DNA from 4 places in the Priestia filamentosa genome. Region 1 is predicted to be linked to each of the others. Evidence: riboswitches for the same ligand, from Rfam matches in the RefSeq annotation. Region 1 holds a riboswitch; each other region holds the start of a gene.
What was found. A riboswitch is a leader RNA that binds a small molecule or an ion and turns the genes downstream of it on or off. The one in region 1 is predicted to bind S-adenosylmethionine.
Positions count from the first base shown of each region.

Region 2: it holds a riboswitch for S-adenosylmethionine, as region 1 does, so the genes downstream of both, B9N79_RS20555 (5-methyltetrahydropteroyltriglutamate--homocysteine S-methyltransferase) here and B9N79_RS13735 (hypothetical protein) in region 1, are expected to answer to the same signal.
Region 3: it holds a riboswitch for S-adenosylmethionine, as region 1 does, so the genes downstream of both, B9N79_RS14650 (trans-sulfuration enzyme family protein) here and B9N79_RS13735 (hypothetical protein) in region 1, are expected to answer to the same signal.
Region 4: it holds a riboswitch for S-adenosylmethionine, as region 1 does, so the genes downstream of both, metK (methionine adenosyltransferase) here and B9N79_RS13735 (hypothetical protein) in region 1, are expected to answer to the same signal.

Region 1 covers NZ_FXAJ01000003.1:35,909-41,230, reverse strand. The annotation lists gene B9N79_RS13740 (M20/M25/M40 family metallo-hydrolase) at 1-741, opposite strand, end outside; gene B9N79_RS13735 (hypothetical protein) at 1,168-1,413, opposite strand; SAM riboswitch class I at 1,500-1,601, opposite strand; gene B9N79_RS13730 (YgjP-like metallopeptidase domain-containing protein) at 1,839-2,564, shown strand; gene B9N79_RS13725 (LapA family protein) at 2,663-3,019, shown strand; gene lepB (signal peptidase I) at 3,110-3,673, shown strand; gene B9N79_RS13715 (YiiX/YebB-like N1pC/P60 family cysteine hydrolase) at 4,007-4,588, shown strand; gene B9N79_RS13710 (PilZ domain-containing protein) at 4,753-5,031, shown strand; gene B9N79_RS13705 (MFS transporter) at 5,142-5,322, shown strand, end outside.
Region 2 covers NZ_FXAJ01000007.1:37,818-43,139, reverse strand. The annotation lists gene B9N79_RS20565 (ring-cleaving dioxygenase) at 1-113, shown strand, start outside; gene B9N79_RS20560 (alpha/beta hydrolase) at 113-724, shown strand; SAM riboswitch class I at 1,359-1,459, shown strand; gene B9N79_RS20555 (5-methyltetrahydropteroyltriglutamate--homocysteine S-methyltransferase) at 1,541-2,668, shown strand; gene B9N79_RS20550 (hypothetical protein) at 2,978-3,541, opposite strand; gene B9N79_RS20545 (LOG family protein) at 3,712-4,293, opposite strand; gene B9N79_RS20540 (MazG nucleotide pyrophosphohydrolase domain-containing protein) at 4,394-4,711, shown strand; gene B9N79_RS20535 (aldolase catalytic domain-containing protein) at 5,105-5,322, shown strand, end outside.
Region 3 covers NZ_FXAJ01000003.1:221,253-226,574, forward strand. The annotation lists gene B9N79_RS14645 (RIO1 family regulatory kinase/ATPase domain-containing protein) at 41-676, shown strand; SAM riboswitch class I at 1,173-1,282, shown strand; gene B9N79_RS14650 (trans-sulfuration enzyme family protein) at 1,353-2,528, shown strand; gene B9N79_RS14655 (trans-sulfuration enzyme family protein) at 2,482-3,648, shown strand; gene B9N79_RS14660 (hypothetical protein) at 3,682-3,942, opposite strand; gene B9N79_RS14665 (APC family permease) at 4,023-5,322, opposite strand, start outside.
Region 4 covers NZ_FXAJ01000001.1:28,746-34,067, reverse strand. The annotation lists gene B9N79_RS00250 (ABC transporter ATP-binding protein) at 1-115, shown strand, start outside; gene B9N79_RS00245 (ABC transporter permease) at 105-1,433, shown strand; gene metK (methionine adenosyltransferase) at 1,473-2,675, opposite strand; SAM riboswitch class I at 2,817-2,927, opposite strand; gene B9N79_RS00235 (sigma-70 family RNA polymerase sigma factor) at 3,258-3,800, shown strand; gene B9N79_RS00230 (YvrJ family protein) at 3,797-3,955, shown strand; gene B9N79_RS00225 (hypothetical protein) at 3,958-4,167, shown strand; gene pckA (phosphoenolpyruvate carboxykinase (ATP)) at 4,368-5,322, shown strand, end outside.

The DNA.
Region 1 (5,322 bases):
GTTAAGACCTGCAAAAGGCTCTCCAACATGACTTTCTTTTCCATAGCAAAAGAAACCTGGCAATACCTTTCCAATCGATCCAACATATAAATAATCTCTCGTATCACCAGGATAACGACTGAACATCGGTTCTCCATTCAAGACAAGAGAATATTGAAAACTGTGTTGTTTTGCAAGATCAAGCAAAACAGGTACTGCGCTTCTCATTCCTATCGAACTTACTTCTTCATCTGGAACAGATAAAAACAACAGATTTCCTTCAAATTCCCCATTTGACGCTCGTTCAATGAGAGACATTTGGGTCACCATTCCGCTTTTCATATCCATAATTCCACGTCCAAAAAGCCATTCTCCTCGATCTAAGTCTTGGCGGACTTCAAATGGTACAAGCTCACGCTGTCCATAAAATCGTTTTGTTAGTTCAATGGGGTTAAAGGCGGCATCTTTCCAAATCCCATATCCCTCAACTCCAACAACATCATGATGATTAACAAGAATAACCGTTTTATTTGTTTTTTGACCTTTTACAAATGCAGTTACAATAAATCTTCCGTCTTCCGTATCATGTAATTGAGCATAAGAAGGGTGTTTTCTGAAATATGGAAGCTGTAGAAACTTACGATGAATAAACTTGGCCATCTCTCCTTCTGCAGAGCTTCCAGTAATACTCGGAACGGACACAAGTTCACAAAGAAGGTCGATGAGCTGTTGTTTTGTTTGAAAGTAAGTTTGCCCTTTCATGTTCTCCCCCCTGTTCGACTTTTTAGAAAGCAATGTTTATGCTGCTATAATTAAGCCCATTCTCCGCTATCTTCCTTTTTACGTCAACCACTTTTTAAAGAAAGAAAACCAAATAAAAAGAGCAGCTCTTTCACTTGTAGGCTGCTCTTTTTTCTTATTTTGCTTCTAAATAGTCCAAGATGTGATCAATTAGTTCTTCACTACTTTGATCACTTCCATATTCAATGGAATAATCCATGAACGTCGCCCCTTCCTCAATTTACCTTTTATATAAGATAACACAGTTTTTGACTATTTAGGATGTATATTTTTTAAAAAATTTTGACAAATTCATTTTGTGCTACTCATAGTGTTCTTACAAACATCCTATAGAGGTAGTTTGCTCACTTTATTATACGTTATGAATACTAGATTTGTTCTCTCTTTCTAATAAGAGGCAAGCACTCTTTCTTTATGCTCAAATCCTACTCTCTGAAGCTTTTCTAAGAGAAGGTTAGACACTTTCTCATCATCACTTCTCTGTAGTTCCTTGTAATCAATAGCTACTGAATATGTACAGTCACAATCTTTAGCGATAATTTGAATAAATGTCTCAAGGGAATGAATATAAACTTCTGACACCACATTTTCTAAATTTTTTTCAACATAAGCCTTCCACTCGACATGTTTCATTTTATCTCTCTCCTTTTAATATACTTTTCGACAAAGGCAAAAGAAAAATGCCAATCGCTAAAAGCGATTGGCATCTTTTCTCTGCACATTTATCACTCAAAGCGTTTGCTTTGCTGGTAGTAGCACCTTGCATACGCAGGTTGCTGTGGAATCATTGAGCCAGTTCTCTTATCCACTCTTGATAAGTTGTATATTTTTCTATTGTTAATAAAGTTGACTGTCTTAATAAACAATATATGTTTGTGAATAATGGAATTATACCAACTATTCTTTATTTTGTAAATGAGCATTTTAAGGAAAAATGAAAGAACAGTTTGAGCATATGTGTCAATTTCCTGATATTATTAATAAGAAGTTATCGGTGTAACCTTGACCTTCACCTTAGTTTACATATACAATGAAAATTTGTAGAAAGGAGTTTCAATATGTATCATTTTAAAACAAAAAAGCATAGTTTCAATTACACGATTCACCAAGTTCAAAATACAACAAACGTTCAAATTTCAGTTTGCAAAGATGAAGGGGTTCTGCTTACTGTACCGAAAAGTTTCACAAAAAGCAACCTTCAATTTGTATTAGCTCGTAAAGCTGACTGGATTGCTGAGCAGCTAGGAGACGTTCAAACTTCTGAGGAAAATCATACTCAAGATGAAGAAAAGATAACAGAAGCAGAAAACGTTGTTAAATCTGATGAAAAGAAATCGTTTCAATCTGGAGAGCGTTTCTTTTACCTTGGACGTCAGTACCGTTTAAACATCGAAACAACTGAAGATACTCCATCTTTCGCTTTTAAATATTCAAAGTTCACAGCACAAATTCCAACAAGCTGGGATGAAGCAAAAACGAATGAAGAAATCTTTACTATGTTAAAAGAGTGGTACATAACAAAAGGCCATGATAAAACAAAAGATATTTTAAAAAGCCTTACCCCTCTTTTAACAAACGATGTAGCTTCTATCACATGGGAAGAATCGCCTAACCTGGTTTCTTACAACAACGGAGATGTAAAAGCAGATTGGCATTTGCTTATGGCTCCAATGGCAACAATTGAAGCTGTTATCGCCAAAGAAGTGGAACAAAATCCTTCTTCCCTTTTTGAAGACTATAATGAACGCTTAGAGTGGCTAAAAGAACATACGCTCTCTCTATAAATTAAAGAAGTAGTAAAACTGAAATGGTTTCATACTTATAGTTGAGGGTATAAACATAAAAATACTGATACTGATCCATTTAAAAAGGAGAGTTTTTTATGAAAGGACAACGCTATTTTATTTTAGCTCTTGTTTTTGCTCTTATCGTTGCTATTTTAGCTATTGTAAATGATGAACCCGTTCAGTTTAACTACGTATTTGGTACACAAGACTGGCCACTAATTCTCGTTATTCTTGGCTCTGCCGTATTTGGTGGCGTTGTAGCTGTATCATTAAGTTTGGTTAAAATCATTCGTCTTCAGAGTCAAATCCGTCAACTTCAAAAAAATGGAGCATCAGTACCTCCTTCTGTTGAAGCTGACAAAGACAATACAACAGCCGCAAAAAAGAAAGAAAAAGAATTATCTTCTTCTGAAAATAAAAATGTTGGTATAAAGAGCAGGCTAAATAAATAAAGATGTAGAAGGTTAGTACAGGGAAATGTACTAGCCTTCTTTTTGTTGCATAGCATCCAACTATCTTTATTAAAAGGAGCGAATTGTAGCTTGACAAAAAGTACAAAAAGCGAACTTTGGTCTTATGTAAAAACCATCATATTAGCTATTATTTTATCCTTTTTTATTCAACATTTCTTCTTCCAACCTTATACAGTAAAAGGGGATTCAATGCTACCTAACTTACAAGATGGAAACAAAATTGTGGTCAATAAAGTAAACTATAAGTATGGAAAGCCCCAGCGATCAGATCTCGTCGTTTTAAAATCTCCCGAGCACAAGGAAGAATATCTTGTAAAGCGGATCGTTGGCCTGCCGGGTGAAAATATCTCGTTCAAAAACGATGTTCTTTATGTAAATGGACAAAAAACAGCCGAACCTTATTTAAACAAAGCAAAGCAAGAAAAATTACCATATGAACAAGTAACGAATGATTTCACCCTAAAAGAAATAGTAGGCCTAGCTAAGATTCCTAAAGACTATGTACTTGTATTAGGCGATAATCGTCCTATAAGCAATGATGGCCGCCATTTTGGGCTTATTAAAATCGACAATATTGTTGGAGAAGTGAACATGAGATATTGGCCACTGAATGAGATCACTTTTATGCATTAACGCTCACCTCCTTGTTTTTTTACATAACTGTAATATTATTTTGATACCGAATTTACGTTTTTCCTTTATACTAAAAGTAGCAAAAGCAATTAGAGCAAGGAGGAATTTTAATGCTACTTTTCCGCTCCCTTATTGCGTTTTTAGTAATCTGTTTTCTGACTGCTTAGCTTCCTGAAAACGGCTCTATTCCAATGAAAAACACCTTATTTACGAAATTAAAAATAAGCTCTATATAAAGAAAGCCATTCAATATGAATGGTTTTTTTCTTCTATATATTGTTTCCATTTTCCCCATACCAAATATGAAAAAATCGATATAATACAGCAAAGGAGATGATTATTATTCAAAATTTACCTTTTTATTCTTATGAAGAAGCTTTATCAAAAGTTCAGACAGGCGATATCTTACTTTGCTCTGGTCATTATATAATAAGTCGTCTCATTGGATTTTTTTCACGTTCTTCTTTCAGTCATGTTGGGGTTATTGTCAAATGGGAAGATCGTATTCTAGTAATGGAAAGTGTTGAGGATGATGGTGTACGTATTGTGCCCCTCTCTCACTACTTTAAAAATTACGAAAATAAAAATGAAAGCTATAGAGGCAAACTATTTATCGCTAGACATGATGAATTTATGAGCAATAACGTCTCAGAAGAAGAGCAAAAGAAACTAATTGATAAAGGGATTTCCCTTCTAAATAGACACTATGATAAATTTGAAATTCTAAAAATTCTACTTCGTATTGTATTTAAAGTTCCTAACTATAAACAAAACAACCAATATATTTGCTCTGAGCATATTGATATCCTTTACAAAGAAGCAAATATTACCCTTGCCCCATTACAGAGTCGCCCTCTTTTTCCAGAGCATATTGTGAAAGATAAAAGTATTACATTTCTCTTTCGCCTTCTGTAAAAGAAAATAAATTCCTTTTTCTTCCCTACTCTTTTATAATAAAGAGTGAGTAGAGTAGCGGGAGGAATAACTAGATGCAGTATTGACGTAATGAAGGTTTTCGCTTTCAATTCAAAAAACCGGTAAAAGGGCTTTTTTCCATTATTCGGCGGAATGGTAAACAGGTGCAAAGCAGAAGCGGCAGCATCACAGCTATTGACATAAGCCCAAGCGGACTACTCCTTCAATCTCCATTAGAACTTCCTATTGAAACTAATCAAAAAATTGAAATTAACGTTTCCTTCACAATAAATAGTACTAAGCTTTCTTACAATGGGACAATCCTTTGGAAAAGACCTGTTCAAGAAAGTTTTCAATATGGCATTTTACTTAAAAATGAGGAAGATGAACGCCAAGAAATTATTAATGAAATTAAACTTTATCAAAAACGCTTAAAAAAATAGTAGTGGACAAAGCTAAAAGTTTTGCTCATTACTATTTTTTGATTTTTCTGTTTATTAATTGGTCTATAAGGCTAAATAACAAGAAAGGCAATTGAAAGGAGAAAGGAGAAATGGTCAAAAATCAGGCGAACACAAAAATGAAAAAAGCAACGATAGCTACTGCTATGGGAAACGTTGTAGAATGGTATGAGTATGGCGTATATAGCTACACAGCAGGAATTATCGGTACTCAGTTCTTCCCTTCTGGCAGCACAACAACTGCCTTTTTATATGCTTTTGCTCTTTTTGCAA
Region 2 (5,322 bases), on a different contig from region 1:
TCCATGAACTTGGAAAAAAACTGATGTTGCCATCTTGGTTAGAGTCAAAAAGAGAAGAATTAGAAGAAACCTTACCGCAAGTAGAGGTTCGTGTTCTGGAGGGGGATAAATAATGAAGCATATTTTCAATAAAGGGAAAGATTCCACAAAACCAACATTATTATTACTACATGGTACTGGTGGAAATGAATTAGATTTGTTGCCTATCGCAGGAAGAATTGATGATGAGGCTTCTGTCTTAAGTGTTCGAGGAAATGTATTAGAAAATGGAATGCCTCGATTCTTCAGAAGATTGGCTGAAGGGGTATTTGATGAAGAAGACCTTATTTTCCGAACAAAAGAATTAAATGAATTTCTTGATGAGGCAGCAGAAAAATATAGTTTTGATCGTGATAATATTGTCGCCATTGGCTACTCAAATGGAGCGAATATAGCAGCTAGTTTATTATTTCACTACCAAAATGCTTTAAAGAGTGCTATTCTTCATCACCCTATGGTACCGAGAAAAGGGATTGATCTTCCGGACTTATCAGGTAAGTTTGTGTTTATTGCTGCTGGGACAAATGATCCGATTTGCTCGCCAATGGAATCGAATGAGCTTCAATCCTTATTAGAAAAAGCTAATGCACATGTAGAACTTCATTGGGAGAATAAAGGCCATCAATTAACAATTGAAGAGGTAGAAGCTGCAAGCCAGTGGTATCAAAAAATACAGTCGAAATAGTGTAAATGAGTAGGCATGACATTATATCTTGTGATAAATGGAAGCAAAGTGTTCACAGTTAATCAGCTAACTTATAAATTCGATAAGAGGTAATGACTCGAAAATCTTAGAATTTAATACAATAAAGATATTTTGTGAAACATTACCTTTAATAAGGAATGCCACATTGAGTGGATGATTCACTCACCCAGATTTAGATAAGTATCAATTAAATCAGCTTAATCTACCTTAAAAAATAAGACATTTACACATTATATCTAAAAAAAGTGCAAACTCGTTGATTAATAACGGGTGTGCGCTTTTTGATTACTGATGGTCAGATGGCCGAGTAAATTAATAAGCATAATTATTTTAAAGTATTCTTTTATTTTTATAATGAATGGATAGTAATAATAGGGATACTAAGGGTAGAATGCATAATAAGCAAAGGTTTTTAGTCTGTTATTCATATCCTCAAACCGTTTTGGTACTGTATTTTATCTTGACAAATGAAGAGAATGGTTTAAATTCACAGGAAAGAAAGAGAAATTAAATATAAGATGAAAGTCAACATTAAAATCAGTGAGAAATAAATTTTTATTTGACAAGCTAATAAAACAGGTGTAACCTATTTTTAAGTTAAATAAATTGAATATTCTTATCTCGAGAGGTGGAGGGACTGGCCCTAGGAAACCTCGGCAGCGGACTATTAAAGTACTGTGCCAATTCCAGTAGCGATTTGCTTGAAGATAAGAAGAGCACCCATTATGACAATTACCCTCTTCTTATTTTTAAGAAGAGGTTTTTTAATTTTGAAAGAAAGAAGGAAATGAAATTATGACAAAGACATTAGTAAAAGCTCCATTTAAAGCAGATCACGTAGGTAGTTTTTTAAGAACAGCACCTCTTAAAGAAGCAAGAACAGCTTATGCAAATGGAGAGATTGATAAGGATGCCTTAAAAGCTGTAGAAGATAAAGAAATTGAAAAGCTTGTCCAAAAACAAATTGAGACAGGCCTTAAATCGATTACTGATGGTGAATTTAGACGCTCTTGGTGGCATTTAGACTTTTTATCAGGCTTAGAAGGTGTAGAGGAGTTTGAAACGGAATATATCAGTCAATTTAAAGGGGCAAAAACAAAAAATAAGGCTATTAAAGTAGTTGGTAAAGTGAGTTTCAACCATCATTATATGCTAGAACACTTCACGTTTTTAAAAGAAGCTGTCGAACAATATGGTGATGGAAGCCAAGTTGCTAAATTCTCCATTCCAAGTCCTAACATGTTATTCACTAGAATTCAAGAGGATTCATATTATGGGGGGAACCGTGAGCAGTTTTATAATGATACAGTAGCTGCTTATCAAAAAGCCATTCAAGCTTTTTATGATGCGGGATGCCGTTATCTACAATTAGATGATACTTCTTGGATTGATTTTGTTTCGGAAGAACGTATAAAAGCAGTTGTTGAAAAGCTTGGCATGGATGTACAGGATATTATTGATACGAGAGTAAGCTGCTTAAACGATGCGATTTCTAAGAAGCCTGAGGATATGCTGATCACAATGCATATTTGCCGTGGGAATTTCAGATCTACTTATATCACAAGTGGCGGCTACGATAATATCTCGGATGCAATCTTCGCTAACTTAAATGTAGACGGACTTTTCCTTGAATATGATGACAACCGTTCAGGTGATTTTGAACCATTAAAAAACTTTACTCGTAATAACCAAACCGTTGTACTAGGATTAATAACATCTAAATTTGCTAAACTAGAAAATCCTGAAACAATTAAAGAAAGAATTCAAGAGGCAAGCCAATACATACCTCTAGAAAACTTATCACTAAGTCCTCAATGTGGATTTGCAAGTACAGAAGAAGGAAACGAGTTAACAGAAGAAGAACAATGGAATAAAATCAGTCATGTAATTAAAATCGCTCAAGATGTTTGGGAAAATAACTAAAGAGTGATTTTTACAAAACCTTTCCTTTCACTTAGGAGGGGTTTTTAATCGAAGGTTTTGGTGCAAAGTCATCCATTCAAACAATCTCTAAAACCTGGATATATTAATCCTAGTCACCTACAAAAGATGGGTAATCAGTAAGAAAAAACAACAACTTAAGATGAGCTTTGTATAATTTAAAAATGGTTTGTAAAAGTATATATAAACAAAAATAAAAAGCGCAGGCTTGATGTTACTGAGCAAGTTTGCGCTTTTATTACTTCCTTTAGATTGTATATTAACTAGCATTTGCAGATCATATTCATCCATTTATGATTGTGAGGAATCTAAATTATCGAGTTTCCAATGAGCATTTGCAAACGGATCATTTTTACTATCTATGTATAAATAGAAGTTTTCTAATTCCTCTATAGCCTTAATTGAAAAGGAAACATCAAAAACTATAGATTGTCCTTGAGGGAGATTTGTAAACTTCTGAGCGTCGTTAGGAAGAGCTTTTCCTATAAATTTTTGGTTTGTTTTCTCATTTTCTATCCAAAATTCTAAAGGCAAAAGGGTAACACCTGTACCATCGTCATGAACATTCTTCACTTCAACTTGAGCCTTAATGGTACCTGAACCTTCATTGGTTTTTTCGTATGTCCCATCTAAAACAGAAACACCATAATCTCCGCCTTTTACATTTTCTCCGTAGAAGAGAATTCCCTTTTCTAATTCCTCAATTTCTAACTGTTGTTGCTGCTCTTCAGGAGATAGAGTATTTTCAACTTCTTTTGAAGGTTCAACTTGAGCAGTTTCTTTTTCTTCACTACAGGCTGTCATTAAGCTTGTAAGTATAAATGCCGCGCATGTTACTTTTAAAAAAGATTTCATAAAATTCCCTTTCTATATCCAATATTTAAATCATAAAGATAATTTTACATTAGGGATAAATGTTTATAAAGGAATTATAAGGTTTTTTTATTCTTATAATGTAGATGATGTGAAGTTTAATTGTAAAGAATCTAGAACAGGATTAGTTATGGTCTAATCCCGTTTTCTAGTTAACTCTGAGCTTCTGTAATGTATGTCTTAACAGATGGGGGTTGATATGTATGAAATTGATCAAGCAAGCCTTGTGGTTCTGTATCTACAAGAACCATAGTCCGATATTTTTCTTGTAAGAATTGTTCTTCTGTCATGTGATTAAATAAGGAAACAAGAGGGGTGTAATACTCGTTAATGTTTAAGAGCCCACACGGCTTTTGATGTAATCCTAATTGAGCCCATGTGAAAATTTCAAAGAACTCTTCTAATGTCCCTGGTCCGCCTGGTAATGCAATAAATCCATCTGCAAGTTCAGCCATCTTCGCTTTTCTTTCATGCATCGATTCTACCACAATAAGCTCCGATAGGTTTTTATGAGCAATTTCTCGTTCTTCAAGAAAAGTAGGCATGACTCCAATAACATGACCACCAAATTTTAATACAGAATCTGCAACAGCTCCCATTACCCCAACACTTGCTCCTCCGTATACAAGAGAAATGTCCCGTCTAGCAATTTCCTCTCCTAACTTTTTGGCTTCCTTGATATAAAGATCAGTTGCTCCATTACTAGATCCACAGAATACAGCTATTCTTTTCAAAAGTATCTCCTCCTATTTAAGTCACTGTTATTGATTATACATAATAAGGAATCATTTGTTAAACTTAGTTGAAGTCATAAGATAGAAGGGGAATAATTCAATGAATGTGACAGAGTTTCAGGAATGGGTAAAAGAGTACTATGAAATGAGAGGATGGTCAGATTTAGATATCTTCATTAGAATTGGCTTCTTAGCTGAGGAAACGGGAGAAGTAGCTCGAGCCATCCGCTCTTTAGAAATTGGAAGAGATAGACCGGATGAAGGAAATGGAACCTGGGAGGAACATAAAAAAGAATTAACAGAGGAATTAGGAGATGTACTTGGTAACCTCATTGTAATTGCTAATAAATATGATATCCCACTAGAAGAAATTTTTAAATCGCATAAGGCTAAACTTTCAGAACGATACTCTAGTTAAACGTTAATAGTTACATAGCAAATAAAAATTATAAATGAAAAAGTATAAGGTGAGACAAGGGATACAGTATAGTTAGAATCCTTTGTCTTATTCTTCTACCTAGTATATTTTTTGTTTTTTTTAGAAGGTGAGATGGAGAGTGAGGGGGATAAAATCCTTAATATTAGTCGAATGGTTAGGAGTTATCTTTATGTTAACTCTGCTTCTAGGAAGTATAATATCACCGAAAAGGGTGGATTATATGGGTACAATAGAAATCAATGAGTTTAGAAAATAGATTGACACCTTCAAATGAGTCATGGTATAAACACAATAGGAAACTTTAGTACATAAAAGCGTAAAAGTTAAAAATAATATTAATAAAAGCAGGATAAACAGGAGGAAATTATTTTCATGGAACTTAATAGTAAAATTATAGACTGCACCATTCGTGATGGAGGATTAGTTAACAATTGGGATTTCAGCATCGAATTTGTTCAAGACTTATATAATGGTTTAAGTGCAGCAGGTGTTGAATACATGGAGATCGGCTATAAAAATTCTGCAAAACTTCTTCAAGCGACTGAGCCCAATCCATGGAGATTTCTTGACGATAACTTCTTAAAAGAAAT
Region 3 (5,322 bases), 190 kb from region 1:
TTTGTAGTATGTTTGAAAAAAGAGTGAAGGGGGAAAAAATGTGAGGGAAGCTTCAGAACTCGTAGAGGAAGTTAAGTTCCAAAAAAAAGGCTCTTCATACTCTCTTATTCACCTACCAAGAGAATTAAAAGTAATAGGAACAGGGAGAAGTGCGTGGGCTTTTAAAGTGAAAAATGAAAATAAAGTGATTAAACTATTTTTTCCTTCTTTTGATCACTTAGCGCAAAAAGAGGGAGAAGTGTATGAAAAATTATCACATTCTCTCACTTTTCCTGAAATATATGAAGTTGGGCCAAACTATATTGTAATGGAATATATTAAAGGCAAAACGTTTTATCAGTGTTTAACAACAGGTGTGAGAATTCCTACAAAAGCAATTGAAGAGGTAGAAAAAGGACTTGCCTTTGCACGCTCGAAAGGATTAAACCCTTCAGATATTCATTTACACAATCTTATTCTAACGAAGGATAAAGAAGTTCGTATCATTGATGTTGTACGCTATACTCAGAAGAAAACATGCTATCAGTGGCGCGATTTAGCAAGAGCATATCGCTATTTTTATCAAAAATCTTATTTCCCAAAAAAGTTTCCAAAATGGTTTTTAGAAGCAATTGCTTATTTATATAAATACTGCAAACGTCTTAGTCAGTATCGAAATAATAAGGAGCTGAAATAATTATGGGAAGATTGAGTAAAATTATCAGATTACTGAAGAATCCTAAAGTCCAAAGAGCTATTAAAAAAGGTGTTCCAATTGTAAAAAAAGAGCTTCAAAAGCGTAAAAAGAGATAGAAAGGAACAAACTCACAAGATTAGATGTTCCTACGTTTGTCTATAATGATAAAAATAGGATAGAGGAGGAATAAGGCAATGGACTTTCCTTTATATGAGGCAACAAAAAGCGTAGCAGAATACAATGAACTAGTGAGTGAAAGCTTAAGAAGATGGGACTGTACTGTATACTCCATCACTGCTTTTTTATATGAGTAAAAGAAACAGCAGAGACATTCGTTTCTGCTGTTTTTTTAATATATCCTTAAAATAACATATAGTAGAAAACCCTTTTGAATAGTGTGTATATTTAACCTTTTTAGAAAACTTCGTTGACAAACACTCATATTTTTACTAAAGTAAGATTAATTACTTAACAAAATCAATGAATTATAAATTTACTCTTATCAAGAGTGGCGGAGGGACTGGCCCGATGAAGCCCGGCAACCATCAAGTAATATACTTGAACGGTGCCAATTCCTGTAGAACAAATTGTTCTTACAGATGAGAGATTTCGGATTAGCCGCTCTTTCATTTGTAAAGAGTGGCTTTTTTATATTGAGGAAGAAAGGGAGAATATTATGCGTATTGAAACAGAGTTAGTAAGGTCAGGAATGAAAAGAGATGCTGCAACAGGTTCACTTACAACGCCAATTTATCAGGCATCTACATTTGAACACCCTCGTTTAGGAGAAAGTACAGGTTACGATTATTCTAGAACAGCCAATCCTACTAGAACATCGCTTGAAGAAGCAATTGCGGTTCTTGAAAAAGGAGAAATAGGAGTTGCTTTTTCATCAGGTATGGCTGCTATCTCAGCCATTTTCCTTCTCCTTGAAAAAGGCGATCATCTTATTATCTCGAAAGACTTATATGGTGGAACATATCGTATTCTTGAAGATATTGTGAAGAAAAGTGACGTAGAGGTTACATATGTTAACACTGAAAATACAGAAGAGATAAAAAGAAATGTAAAAGAAAATACAAGAGCTCTATTTATTGAAACACCAACAAATCCACTTATGCACGTTACAGATTTGCATGAAGCAATTGCTATCGCAAAAGAACATGATCTTCTAACAATTGTTGATAACACATTTATGTCTCCATATCTACAGCAGCCACTTGTACTTGGTGCAGATCTTGTTGTGCATAGTGCAAGTAAGTATATCGGCGGGCACAATGATGTTATTGGTGGACTTGTTGTTAGTCGATGTTGTGAGCTTGGTGAAAAAATTCGCTTTTTTCAAAATGCTATTGGTGCTATTCTTGGACCGCAGGAATGTTTTCTCCTTCTTCGTGGCTTAAAAACATTGGCACTAAGAATGGATCGTCACGAGGAAAATGCTTTGAAAATTGCTCAGTGGCTTGAAGAACAAGATTTAATTGATAAAGTATTTTATCCAGGGTTAGAGAGTCATCCAGGCTATAACGTAATGAAGAAGCAAGCAAAAGGCTTTGGAGGAATGCTTTCCTTCTCTGTAAAAGAAGAAGCACTAGTGCCGTTCTTATTAGAACATCTTCAAGTAGTTACGTTTGCTGAGAGCCTAGGAGGCGTTGAAACATTAATTACGTTCCCTGCACGCCAAACACATGCCGATATCCCAGAGGATGTTCGAAATGAAATTGGAGTAACGAATTGCTTGCTTCGTTTATCAGTTGGTATTGAGCATGGAGAAGATTTAATTCAAGACTTTAAGGAGAGATTTGATGAGTACAAAAGATCAGAAGTTCAGCACAAAGCTTATACACGCTAAAACTCATGTTGAAGAGCCATTTGGTTCTGTCAATGTGCCTATTTATCAAGTAACTACGTTTAATCAGCAAAAAAATAACCGCTACGATTATTCTCGATCAGGTAACCCTACACGAGAAGCTCTAGAACATACTGTTGCATCTTTAGAAAACGGAACGTATGGATTTGCTTTTTCATCAGGTATGGCTGCTATTTCTTCCGTTTTATGCTTGTTAAAAAGTGGAGACGAAATTATCGTTTCACACGATGTATATGGGGGAACATTCAGAGCGGTTACACAGCTTTTCACTAATTTTAATATTAAAGCTGTGTTTGCTAATACAACAGATATTAAAGAAGTAGAACAACATATTACAGAAAAAACAAAAGCGATTTTATTTGAGACTCCATCAAATCCGTTTTTACACGTAACAGATATTAAAGAAATTGTGCGCGTTGCAAAAGATCATGATTTATTTACAATTATGGATAATACGTTTATGACGCCATACTTACAAAAACCGCTTGATAAAGGCGTAGATATTGTCGTTCATAGCGCAACGAAATATCTTGGAGGTCACAGTGATGTTGTAGCTGGAGTTGCCATTACAAATAGCGAAGAGTTTGCTGGGAAAATTGGATTTGTACAAAACGCTTTTGGAGCAATTTTAAGTCCTAATGATAGTTGGCTTCTATTAAGAGGGATTAAGACACTAAAAGTACGTCTAGATCAGCAACAAAAGTCAGCTTTAGAGCTTGCGCAGTGGTTAAGTGATAACTCGCAAGTAGATGAGGTGTATTATCCAGGACTTCCATCTCATCCACAGCACAACTTAGCAAGTGAGCAAGCAAGTGGCTACGGGGCTATCATTTCCTTTAAATTAAAAGATAAAGAAGTAGCAAAAGAGACGCTTAATCATGTTGTTCTCTCTTCCGTTGGAGTAAGCCTTGGAGCAGTAGAGAGCATTTTAACGCATCCTGCTACAATGACTCATGCAAGTATGCCTCTAGAAGATAAAGAAGAACGAGGCATTACAGAGCATCTTCTTCGTATTTCAGTTGGCCTTGAAGATGTTGAGGATTTAAAAGAAGATTTAAAACAAGCATTTGAGAAAGCGGAAAAGGCTTTTTCGTATAAATAAAAAATAAACGTCAAGGAATGAATTCCTTGACGTTTATTTTATCGCATCATAAATTTGTTCATACAAAGCTTTTAATGCTTGCTTTGTCTCATTTTCTAAAGAGGACTGTTCAATTCGAGTAAGGGCAGTTGTAAGCTGAACTTCTTTTGCTTTACGAATACGAGGGTGTGACCATGCTGAACTTAAATCTTCTTTTATAAGCTCTTTAAGTTTTTCTTCCGCTTCTTTATAGGAAGAAAGCTGGCGGTTGTTCCAAAGAGATAAATAAGCTTTTAATAAGCCTTCATAGTTCATTTTAATAGCTCCTTTGTGAAAAATAAAAGCTGCCAGAAGGCAGCTTTTATTTTAACTTTATCCAGTTTGTAAAACAAGCGTTATTTAGCAGGTTCTGCTTTAACTTCAGCTTCCGCTTTCTCTTCAGGTGTAGGCTCATCATTATCAATAATTGCTTTTGGCAATCCGCTATATTTAGCCCAGTAGTAAATAGCTAATGCTACTATAGCGACAAGAATTAAGTCTACAGGATTTTTTAATGTCTCTGTTCCTCCACCAAATGAACCAAGGTAAGAAATAACAAGCATGATAACGTAATAAGCAATTAACCACCAAGCAGATTTTAATTGTTGTGCTAAGCTTACTTCTTTTGTTGGCACATATTTAGAGAAGATAAGGTATAGAACAAACATAACAAGCTGAGAACCTAATAACCAAGAGTTTGTTTTCCATCCTGACCAATATACGATAAAGCTTGCAAAGATAAATGAAAGGGGTGCGATAACGCTCATCCCTTTAAGTTTAAACGGTTTTTTTAGGTCTTTTGCATTTACTCTAAACGCAGCAGATGAAATGGGAGCTACTACATATGAAAGAATAAGGGCAACCGAACAAACGTTAACAAGCGCGTCCCATGATGGGAATGGTAATGTCCAGAATACAGATAGTCCGAATGAAAGCCATAGAGAAGGACGAGGAATTCCTGTTCCTTTGTCTACCTTTGAGAACGTTTTGAAAAGAGTTCCAGTACGTGACCATGCATAAACGAGACGAGATGCTGTATTCATAAAGATGTTTCCACTCGCTCCTGGAGAAACAACAGCGTCTAACACAACAATGACAGCTAACCAACCTAAACCTAATGCAATGGCAATATCTTTAAACGGAAGTGAAAATTTATCAGCAATTTGTGCCCAGTCGTTACCGATCATATCTGTTGGAATACTTCCGAGGAAAAGAACTTGCATTGCTGTATAAATAAGAGCTGAAAGAATAATACAAACAACTAACGCAATCGGAATGTTACGCTGTGGGTTTTTCACCTCACTTGCAATTGAAACAATTGGATGTAAGCCAAGGTAAGCAAACATTACGCCACCTGTTGCAATTGCTGTTTGAACTCCTTGTCCACCAAATGGGGCAAACCCAGCTACTGAGAAGTTAGCTGATTTAAAATGGAAAGCAAGAATAACGATAATTGTTACAGGAACTAAATATTTAAAAACTGAAATAATAGCGTTTGCTTTTGTAAATGCTTTAACACTCCAGTAGTTCAGTAAGAAAAATAGAGCGAGTAAAGCAAACTGCAACAGCCATCCAATAACAGTTGGTGACTCTGAATTAGCTTTTGTTAACCCTGGGAACCAGAACGCTAAATATTGACGAACTGCCGTTACTTCA
Region 4 (5,322 bases), on a different contig from region 1:
TGGAATTACATTTGTCATGATTACTCATGATGAAGAAGTATCCTCTATCGCACATCATAAGCTTCACTTACACGATGGTGTACTACGCAAAGAAGGTGTAAAAAATGAATTTTAAAGATCAAGTTAGTTTTATTAAACGGAATATGAAGAAAAACCGTCTCCGCGTCTTTATGACCGTTCTGGCAACAGCTATGTCGTGTGCATTTCTTGTTGTGCTTGCTTCAATTGGTTTTGGAATGCAAAAGACAGTTACAGACGAAATACTCTCACAGCAGATTGTCACAAAGATTCCTATTTACGGTAGCGACAAGGATACTAAAGATTTAAGTGGTGACTTAAAAAAAGACTTAAAAGACAACGAAAATGTCAAAGCTATTGTTGAACATAAAACAGTTAACGAACCTATTCAAACAATGCTCGGGGAACGATCTAACGAGAATTCTTCTCTCATTTTTACAGATATGAAACAAGAAACAAACGCAGGAATGAATCTTTCAAAAGGAAGGATGCCAACTTCGTCACATGAAATTGTTGTTGGCTATAATTTTGCAAGTCAGCTTTGGTCTAAGAAAGAACAGGAAAAGTTTGAACAAGAACTTAAAAAATCTGAACAAAATGCAAACCATGATATAAAACCGCCTAAAGGCTTTCAAGGTAATATTTTAAATAAAAGCATTACTCTAAAGGTGTCTAATACAGACGAAGAGACTGGGAAAGTAAAGAAGGAGAAATCCTATACTTTTAAAATTGTAGGCATTACAAAAGAAAACTCAAACGATTGGGTTATTGATTCAAATATCTTTATTAGTAATGCATTTCTAAGTGATTTCTCAAACATTCTTGGAGTTGAAGAGGACAGCTTTTCAACAGACTTAGCTGTTTTTGCAGATAAATTTGAGCATGTAGAGCGATTAACAAAAGTGCTGTTAGATAAAGGTTATCAAGCAAACTCTGTGACACAGCAGCTTGATAATATTAATAAGTTTTTTACAGCTTTCAAAATTGGACTAGTATTTGTTGGAACTATCGCTGTAATTATTTCAGCTATCGGTATTTTTAATACAATGACAATGGCTGTCACAGAACGAACTCAAGAAATTGGGATTATGAAAGCGATTGGGGCACAACCAAAAGTTATTCAAAAAATCTTTTTAATGGAAAGTGCCTTTATTGGAGTTTTAGGGTCTATTATTGGGATTATTGTGTCCTATATTGTAAGCTTTGGGGCAAATGCTATTCTACCAATGATTCTTACTTCTGTATTAAGTGAAGGAACGGACGATTCATTCCATGTTACTTATTCTTATATTCCGCTTTCACTCATTATTATTGCCGTAGTTATTAGCGCTGGCGTTGCGGTTCTTTCAGGATTAAGACCCGCTCGTAAAGCAACAAAAACAAATGTCCTTTCTGCTCTAAGAAGAGAGATATAAAAAAAGCTTGTCACTAAATTAGTGACAAGCTTTTTTTGATTATTTTTCAAGGGCTTGAGTACGAAGAGCTTCAGCTTTATCCGTTAATTCCCATGGTAGTTCAACATCAGTACGACCAAAGTGTCCATAAGCAGCAGTTTGCTTATAAATTGGACGACGTAGGTTCAACATGTTGATAATTCCAGCTGGGCGAAGATCAAAGTTGTTGCGAACAACGTCAACAAGTACTTCTTCAGATACTTTGCCTGTTTTGAACGTATCAATTGAAATTGATACAGGTTGTGCAACACCAATTGCGTATGCAAGCTGTACTTCACATTTGTCAGCTAAACCTGCAGCAACAATGTTCTTTGCTACGTAACGAGCAGCATATGCTGCTGAGCGGTCCACTTTTGTTGGATCTTTACCAGAGAAAGCTCCACCACCGTGGCGAGCATATCCACCGTACGTATCAACGATGATTTTACGTCCAGTTAAACCTGCATCACCTTGAGGGCCACCAATTACAAAACGACCTGTTGGGTTGATGAAGTATTTTGTTTCTTCATCAATAAGCTCTGCTGGTACAACTGGGTTAATAACATATTCTTTTACATTACGTTGAATTTGCTCAAGCGTAATTTCTGGATGATGCTGCGTTGAAATAACAATTGTATCAATACGAACAGGTTTATCATTTTCATCATATTCAACTGTTACTTGTGTTTTAGCATCTGGACGAAGGTAAGGAAGAATTTCTTCTTTACGTACTTCTGCTAAGCGACGAGCTAAACGGTGTGATAATGAAATTGGAAGAGGCATAAGCTCTTTTGTTTCATTACAAGCAAATCCGAACATAAGACCTTGGTCTCCTGCTCCAATTGCTTCAATTTCTTCTTCAGACATTGATCCTTCACGAGCTTCAAGAGCTTGGTCAACACCTTGAGCGATATCAGCAGATTGCTCATCAATAGATGTTAATACAGCACAAGTTTCAGCATCAAAACCATATTTTGCACGAGTGTAACCAATTCCTTTAATTGTTTCACGAACAATTTTCGGGATATCCACATAAGTAGAAGTTGTAATTTCCCCTGCTACTAATACTAAACCAGTTGTTACAGATGTTTCACAAGCAACACGAGCATTAGGGTCATTTTCTAAAATAGCATCAAGGATTGAGTCCGAAATTTGGTCACAAATTTTATCTGGGTGGCCTTCTGTCACAGACTCAGAAGTAAATAAACGACGTTTAACTGACATCTTTGTTCCTCCTTCTAAAGGTAGCAAATCTATGATACGGTACTCATTCCCTTATTATTGTAAATAAAGTTCCCTCTTACACACATATAAAAAAACCTTTCCTAGCTTGAGGAAAGGTTTAACGTCAAAGTTTGCCTTTCGCTCTTATCGATCAAGGTTTCCCTTGCGTCAGGTTAGCACCTTTTCATCTTTAATTGATGACGGTTGCTGGGTTTCATAGGGCCATGTCCCTCCACCATCTCGGGATAAGAGAGTATCCGTTCAATGACTTATCTTAACGTACAAAAGGGAAAAGTGTCAATACGTTTTAGGAACTTCCTTTTCCTTAATGTGTTATCCGTTTCATTTAAGAGAGAAAACTCTTTTTTCTCTAGTCTAGGATATCTTTCCTCTCCTCCTATCTATCATAGAGAGTAAGGAAGAAAGACTCTGTTTCAGATAGCTATAATAAGGTAAACTTTTAAAAAAGATGGTTGTTTTTTCACTAGAACTTTCCTCTTTACTTTACTATAGGCAGATTTTCTACCAGCATATTTTTTTTACCCTAAAAAAGAACATACGTTCCGGTTAGGAGGATTTTTTATGAAACCTTTTCATTCTTTGCCTAATAACTCCTTATTAAAGCATTTTTTCTCTTCACCTTCTCACCAAAGAAAGTTTGAGAACTACCAGCAGAATCCAAGCAAGCAAACAAAAAAAGAGCTTGATCAAGCTTTTAAATGTTTTTATGAGGAAGTTCGACTTGTCGCATACTTTTCTCGATTTCTTTCTTCAGAAGCTATCGTTTTTAAAAAGAAGATTCAAAAATATGAATATACTCACTCTTTTGTATTGGATAAACCAGTGTTTGAAAATAACAGAGAGCCTAGAATAAATATGATTGAGGATAACAATTTTTTTAATTATTATCATCAGCATGAGGAACATATAGAGGAATGTATTACAAACGAATACACTTATCACTGTGTCAAAATGCTTACAAAACGCGAAAAAATCGTTCTCTATCTACATTTTTATGTTTGTTTAACAAACGTTGAAATTGCTCAAAAGCTAGCTGTCTCTCCCCAAGCCATCTCAAAAACGAAAAAAAATGCCCTGAGAAAACTGAGGAGGTCTAGAATATGATGGAAAGTATAAGCATTGTCTCTCTTATCCAGCATGCAGGATTTCCGATAGCTATGACATTCTACTTGTTATCTCGTTTTGAGAAGCGCATGGAAAATTTAGAACGCGAAGTATCCCAACTTCGTGCACTTCTGCAAGGTAGAAAGGAAGGATAATTTTGAATGAACAAACTAAAGAACAATATAAAATGGCTGTTCTCAATCTGCTTCAACCTAAGATTGCAAGCCTTGTAAAAGAAGCCCATCCCGTTTATCAAGAAGATTTAGAACAAGAATTAAAACTCAAAATGCTTGAGAAAATGCAAACTCCCTTTTTACACAATATCCCTAGTTTCTTTGAATTTGTGTCATCTAACGAAAAAAAATAAAACTCAAATTTAAATTGTATAACACTTTTAAATTACAGAAACAATATAACACTCAACCCTTATTATAAAATTATTTATCTAATACAATATCAGTAAAGAAATGCACTTTTTTCATAAATTAGTATAGACTATTTAAATAAATGTGTTATACTCTTTTTAAGTTAAAATAAAAACGTTATGAAAAAAGGATGATATTGCTTATGAGTACTGTCGATATGTCAACAAAATTAACTGAACTATTAACGCTTCCGTCTGTTCAACATAACCTTGCAACACCTTCTCTTGTTGAACGTATTTTAGATCGTAAAGAAGGTGTATTAACAGAAACAGGAGCCGTCAGTGTTGCAACAGGAAAGTACACAGGGCGTTCTCCTCTTGACAAATTTGTTGTTCGTGATGCTTCTGTCGAAAAAAAAATCAATTGGGGGCAGGTAAACCAACCAATTGCTCCTGATACGTTTTCTCGTTTATATGAGAAAGTTGTAAATCATTTAAAGAAAAAAGATGAACTTTTTGTATTTGATGGTTTTGCAGGGGCAGACGAGAAATACCAGCTTCCTCTTCGCGTTATTAATGAATATGCATGGCACAATCTATTTGCGCGTCAGCTATTTATCCGCCCTGACAAAGATGCGGATTTAAAGATTCATAAGCCTGAGTTTACAATTGTATCAGCACCTGACTTCAAAGCAGATCCGGCTATAGATGGCACAAACTCTGAAACATTCATTATTATTTCTTTTGAAAAGCGCATTATCTTAATTGGAGGAACAGAATATGCTGGGGAAATGAAAAAATCCATTTTCTCTGTTATGAACTTCCTTCTTCCTGAGCAAGATATTTTATCAATGCATTGTTCAGCGAACGTTGGCAGTGAAGGTGATGTTTCCCTTTTCTTCGGTTTATCTGGAACAGGAAAGACAACCCTTTCTGCAGATGAAAATCGCCGTCTTATTGGAGATGACGAGCACGGATGGTCAAATTCTGGCGTCTTTAATATTGAAGGTGGATGCTATGCTAAATGTATTGGTTTAACAAAAGAAAAAGAGCCTCAAATTTTTGATGCTATCCGTTTTGGAGCAGTACTTGAGAACGTTTTTGTAGATCCAAAAACGAAAGCTCCGGACTATAATGATAATGCACTAACGGAAAATA